DNA from 2 places in the Lactiplantibacillus plantarum genome. Region 2 is predicted to be linked to the other one. Evidence: riboswitches for the same ligand, from Rfam matches in the RefSeq annotation. Region 2 holds a riboswitch; the other holds the start of a gene.
The links. Region 2 has a riboswitch for thiamine pyrophosphate ahead of thiM (hydroxyethylthiazole kinase). Riboswitches for the same ligand answer to the same signal wherever they lie in the genome.
Positions count from the first base shown of each region.

Region 1: linked by a shared signal. The riboswitch ahead of E5260_RS14380 (ECF transporter S component) and the one ahead of thiM (hydroxyethylthiazole kinase) in region 2 are both predicted to bind thiamine pyrophosphate.

Region 1 is NZ_CP039121.1:3,041,016-3,044,231, reverse strand. Features, by position in the region: gene E5260_RS14385 (ABC transporter ATP-binding protein) at 1-970, opposite strand, end outside; gene E5260_RS14380 (ECF transporter S component) at 1,000-1,569, opposite strand; TPP riboswitch at 1,672-1,765, opposite strand; gene E5260_RS14375 (glutathione peroxidase) at 1,910-2,395, shown strand; gene E5260_RS14370 (aldo/keto reductase) at 2,446-3,216, shown strand, end outside.
Region 2 is NZ_CP039121.1:3,144,292-3,147,507, reverse strand. Features, by position in the region: gene larE (ATP-dependent sacrificial sulfur transferase LarE) at 1-59, shown strand, start outside; gene E5260_RS14830 (zinc-binding dehydrogenase) at 259-1,236, opposite strand; TPP riboswitch at 1,408-1,513, shown strand; gene thiM (hydroxyethylthiazole kinase) at 1,592-2,383, shown strand; gene thiD (bifunctional hydroxymethylpyrimidine kinase/phosphomethylpyrimidine kinase) at 2,409-3,216, shown strand, end outside.

The sequences.
Region 1 (3,216 bases), 100 kb from region 2:
CATAGCGTTTGCGTTTTAGCTTATCGATAGGTGTGCCTTCGTAACGAATTTCGCCAGTATAGGGATGCAGACGGACGAGGGCTTCAAATAACGTGGATTTACCGCTACCGTTAGGACCCGTGATCAGCGTATTGTGTTGTGCCAACAATTGACGCGTTGTCGGTACTAATAGTTGACGATCACCTGCCTGTAAAGTGACGTGATCAAGTTGAAAACAAGGGTGTTCAACGCGTTGCGGTGCTGACCATGACCGTTGTGGCTGCTCAGTAAAGGCTGAAAATAACTCAGACCAGGTGGTGCGGTCAATGAGCTGTAAGTGCTGGTCCTTGATTTGGACGACTTGATCGACGAGCCGTTCGTAACCTGTTAGGTCATGATCCGCCAAGATGATTGTCTTCCCATGTTGATTGCGTAGTTCCACGAGTCGGTCTAACAAGACGGCTCGTGCGGTCGGATCGACACTGGCAAAGGGCTCATCTAGTAGAATGACATCGCTATCCATAGCGACAATGATTGCAAGGGCCACTTTCTGTTTCTCGCCACCGGATAAATGATTTAATAGTCGTGACTGTAAATTTCGGATACCAACAAAGTCAAGCGCACTAAGTAAGCGGGCCGGTATTTGGTCACGGGGCACTTGTAAGTTCTCAAGTGCGAAAATTAGTTCATTTTCAACGGTATCCATGGCAAACTGCTGATTAGGATTCTGAAACATCATGGCAACGTGCTGAGCGCGCTGATTAGCGGTGCTAGCAGTTAATGACTGACCATCAAAGGTAATGGTGCCGTAATCTGGAGTCAGGGGTAGTAAGCCTGCAATCAGCTTTAGGAGCGTCGACTTACCTGTTCCCGATGGCCCTGTCAATAGGATGAAGCTTTGCCGTGGTAGTGTTAGGTTAACGCGATCCAGAATGGGTGTCGACGCCTGTGGATAGGTGTAAGTTAAATTATTCAGCGCGATACTAGCCATTCGAGAAAGCCTCCATTTTATAAAGTGTATTAATGCGTTGATTTTAAAACATGACTGCGATCAAGTAGGTCCGTGATGGTTTTAGTTAACAGACCCCCGAAAACAAACATCGAAATAAAGCGAACGACCACGTATAAAATCAAGAGCCATAGCTGTAATTTATAGTAACCATTACGGGCAAGGTCCCAGCCAAAGGTGACCACAGTAGTTGTTGCGGCCGCAGCCGTTAAGCCTAACCAGTCATAGTGTTTGTAGCCAGTGACGATATAACCTAGTTCGGCCCCAAATCCTTGCACGACACCAGAAATCAATGTGGTGATTCCCCATTGACCACCGAAAAACATTTCGACGGTTGCTGCGAGGAGCTCACCTAGCGTTGCCGAACCCTTTAGTCGAATGAGGTAGCCAGCTAACATGCCGGGCATGCACCATAAGCCAAGTAGTAGTTCATTAGCCAGACCGCTTAGACCAAATGGTGTCAGGGCCGCACTTAAAATGTTATAAACAAAATTAGTCCCCATAAAGATGGCACCAAAGAAAATACCAATTAGTGCCAGTAAAATAATATCGTTCAAGTACCATGATTTAACCCATTTCATTGTTAAATCCTCCCAAAAGTAGTTTGTCATTCACGCATCCAAGCGACAAAAAACGCCTACCACGATTATCGGTGGCAGGCGGCTAAGTCTGAATTGATGGTTCCCCAAATAAAAGCATTGCTCCCTGCGCTGGCATTGTCCAGATTCAGGTTCAATGGGTATTATCTCAGCCGTGATGGCACCCCAGTTGCTATGAATGATACGTTTAGTGTAACGGATAATGACATTCAGTGCAATCAATTTTCCGGAAACTAAAGCAAAGTATGATGAAAAGTCACAATTTTGTGGTTTACTATGGATAAAGCAATGTATTTGGTTAATATTCTTAGGAGGGATCTCGATGGCAGAATCAGTGTATGATTTTACAGAAACTGAGATGAGTGGTGCGCCACTTGACTTGTCACAATATCGCGGTCAGGTCTTGCTAATCGTGAATACGGCTAGCAACTGTGGCCTGGCGCCACAGTTTAAAGGATTAGAAGAACTTTATCAGAAGTATCAGCAGGAGGGCCTAGTGGTCTTGGGATTGCCATCCAATCAATTTCATCAAGAAAAGGCGGATGACGATGAGATCCATGACTATTGTCAACGGCACTACGGGGTAACGTTCCCCATGACCAAACGGGTGATGGTTAATGGTGATGACGCTGATCCGTTATTTACTTACCTCAAACAGGCGGCGGGACATGGCCGAATCAAGTGGAATTTCACAAAATTCCTGATTGGTCGTGATGGCCGTGTGCTCGAACGCTATGCCCCAACGACACGGCCGGCAACATTTGAAGCAGCGATTCGTGATGCCTTGGCTGATCGTTCAGAAAATTAACGATAAATTTAACAATGATCGTTTAATTTAAAAGAAAGAAGTGGCTTAAGTTGGAAACTTATACGTTACGTGATGGTTTAACAGTACCTAAAATTGGCTTTGGAACATATAAACTGAATGGTGCTCATGGTGTGCAAGTGATCGACTCAGCGATTGATCGCGGCTACCGATTATTAGATACGGCCTTTAACTATGAAAATGAAGGTGCTGTTGGTGAAGCGGTTCGGCGTTCGTCAGTACCGCGTTCGGAACTCTTGATTTCATCAAAACTTCCTGGTCGCCACCACACCTACACGGAAGCTATCAATACGATTCAAGAATCATTATATCGAGCTGGCCTGGATTATTATGATTTATATTTGATTCATTGGCCTAATCCTAAGGAGGATCATTATGTTGAAGCTTGGCAGGCACTGATTGATGCCCAGAAGTTAGGCTTGATTCGTTCGATTGGGGTCTCGAATTTCTTACCAGAACATTTAGAACGATTAAACAAAGAAACGGGTGTTTTACCCGTCATTAATCAGGTCGAATTACATCCGTACTTTAACCAACAGGCACAACGGGATTATGATCAAGCACACGGTATTTTGACGCAAGATTGGAGTCCCCTTGGCCGGGCCAGTGAGATGCTTCAAAATGAGACGCTCAAAGAGATTGCTGCGCACTACCATAAAAATGTTGGTCAGTTGATTTTACGGTGGGAACTACAGTTAGGGACCTTGCCGATTCCAAAGTCGTCAACGCCGAGCCGTCAAGCAGGTAATATGGACGTGTTTGATTTTGAAATCAGTGCAGCTGATATGGCAACAATTAATGGT
Region 2 (3,216 bases):
TCCGTAGTGGTCGGATGAATGATACGTTGACCAAGGCACAATTGGCCACTTTCGCCTAGGCCTAATCAAATTAATGATAGTGGTGTCGGGATTAATCGGAGATGGGCGGCTGAACGGCGGTGATCATGGTTCATTCGCCCACCCGATGATAATCGTAACCCCAGCCGATACGCACATGTTGCGATTATCGCCTGACACCCCAAAAAGCGCAGTTCAAGGCCGCCCTTGAGCTGCGTTTTTCGTATCTTCATTTTTAGATCAACAGGCGTCAAAAGTCACGACGAGTTTACCAACGACTTGACCAGCTTGGAGTTGTTGTAAACCACTTACAAGTTGGTCACGGTGCAAGACCTGAGTAATTAGTGGGTCGACCTTGCCAGTTTGGACCAAAGCTAATAAGGCGGCGGTCATTTGCCCAAGATCGGCAACTTGCGCTGGGTTACCGCTACGGTGGGCACCACCGAGGTCCAATTTACTGATAGTTACAACTTGATTACTTGGAAAGTGGTCCGGAGTTGCTAATACACAGACAAGCTGGCCATTGTAAGCTAAGCGCGGTAAGTCCGCATCAGCATGACCAATGGTATTAATGATCAGATCAACACCGTGCTGCTGCGTTAGGTCTTGAATGCATGTGGTCACATCTTCATGATGGTAATCGATTTGGGCATCGGGATGCAGCGGTGCCACGAAGGCTTGCTTGGCCTGTGAAACGGTCGTGAAGACGGTCTTGCCAGCAGCCTTAGCGAGTTGAATAGCCATACTGCCTACACCGCCCGCACCTGCATGGATCAGCACAGTTTGCGCGGCATTTAAATTGGCTTTGCGCAGGAGGGCCTGATAAGCCGTCAATCCAGCGCAGAGACTAGCGGCGGCTGCTTCAAAGCTCACAGTCGTTGGAATCTTAGCTAGCACGGCTGCTGGTAAACTCACGTATTCGGCAAACGTCCCATTATTGGCGAGATTAGCGTGCCCACAAACTCGTTCGCCAGGCCGAAAATTAGTGACCTCAGCGCCAACCGCTTCCACGATTCCAGCTGTGTCTAGTCCTAGTGTGTGTGGATATTGCCAGGCGGCGTTACCCGCCGTAACTAATTTAAAATCTACCGGATTGAGCCCGACTGCTTGGGTCTTGATCAACACCTCAGTTGGCCCGAGGTTGGGCATGGGCCGTTCTTGCCATTGAAGCTGTTTCATAGTTTGAGCGGATGGATCTGGCACAACAAGTGCTTGCATCTTCAATCACTCTTTTCTTAAAGGCATATTTGCTTTTTATTATAACCGGTCGCGGCGGTGAATTTAAACTTTAATGCCTAATTAATTAAGTAGCAATGAGGGTGATTCGGCTAACGGAAAGATTGACGTTAGCGGTTACAATCGTTAGACTAAGGTTAGTAATTGAATATTTTTAAACACTAGGGGTGTCCAAAAATGGGCTGAGATGGTGCTGTAAGTGCCGATCCCTCTGAACCTGTAAGCTCAAACTTGCGTAGGAAAGTGTCACAGCTAATGTTAGCGGCCACTGGATCAATGCATGTTGATTGGTGGTCGTTTTTGATTGGTGTGACGGTCAATGAGGAGGAGAATTGCTATGGAATTACAATTATTGAATACTTTACGGGATCACAATCCGATTGTTTTTAACATTGCCAATTTTGTTACGGTTCAAGACGTTGCCAATGGGCTAAACGCGTTAGGGGCCTCGCCAATTATGTCAGCTGAAGTCCAAGAAGCAGAGACGATGGTCCAAATTGCCGGGGCAGTTTGCATTAATTTAGGAACCTTGACCACCACCCAGATTGATCAAATGCGAGTGGTTGGTAAGCTTGCTAATCAGTATCATAAGCCAGTCGTTCTTGATCCGGTGGCCGTCGGGGCGGTCCCTTATCGAAAAGAAGTCGCGCTAGCATTACTATCTGATTTTCAAGTCGATGTTATTCGGGGCAATGCTGGTGAAATTGCGGCATTGGCTGGCATGGATTGGCAAGCGAAAGGCATTGATGCGGGGAGCGGTCAGGGCGACCTGGTTGAAATTGCTCAAGCTTGTGCACAGCAATTTCAATGCTGTGTCATATTGTCGGGACCTACTGATGTTATTACGGATGGTCGGCGCGTTGTTAAAGTCGCTAATGGTACCCCGCTTTTCCAACGTCACGTGGGCTCGGGCGATTTACTTTCTAGTATCGTCGCGGCTTTTACAGCCGTTAGTCCAACCGATATTTACCAGGCGGCGCAAATGGCTTGCTTAGTCTTAGCGGGAGCGGGGGAACTTGTCGCCAGTCAGCTGACGGCCGATCGTCCCGCCACATTTGCCATTGATTTGATTGACCGGCTGAGCTTAGTGACAGTGTCAGAAATTCAAACAATTGCTAAAGTTGATTAAATATAATGAAGGGTCGCGAGATTTAATGAATGAATTTCCACAAGTGGCAACGATTGCTGGTACGGACAGTGGTGGCGGTGCCGGTGTCATGGCCGATTTAAAAACGATGCAGGCACGTCACGTTTTTGGTACCGCGGTAGTCGTTGCCGTGACAGCTCAAAATACATTGGGGGTCCAAGATTTTATGGCAATGCCGACGAAGCTCATTGACGAACAATTTGCTTCGTTAGCAGCTGACTTAGACATTCGCGCTTGTAAAACGGGGATGCTTGCAGATGCTGAACATGTCCATGCCGTCGTTGAGAACTTGAAACGAGTTGATTTTGGGCCGCTGACAGTTGATCCAGTCATGATTGCGAAAGGCGGGGCGGCGTTATTAGCCGCGGATGCGATTAAAACGGTTCGCGACGAACTGATCCCGTTAGCGACTGTTGTGACACCGAATTTACCGGAAGCAGAACGATTAACCGGTCAGGCAATCACTAGTAATCAAGCGATGGTTACAGCTGGACATGCGCTACAGGGGTTAGGTGCTGACAATGTCATTATTAAAGGTGGGCATGGTGATAATCCTGATTTAGCTAATGACTTCGTATTGTTGGCTGACGGGACCGCCTTTTGGCTTTCGGCTCCACGGATTGATACGGTGCGGACCCACGGCACGGGAGATACTCTATCGGCATGTATTACCGCCGAATTAGCAAAAGGACGGTCAATGGCTGCGGCCATTAAAACGGCTAAGGCGTACGTTGCTGGGACGATTCAGGATGGTATCCAGGTCGGGCATGGTCATGGCCCGTTGAATCATTGGGCAACCCCAAGTGAGCAGGTGA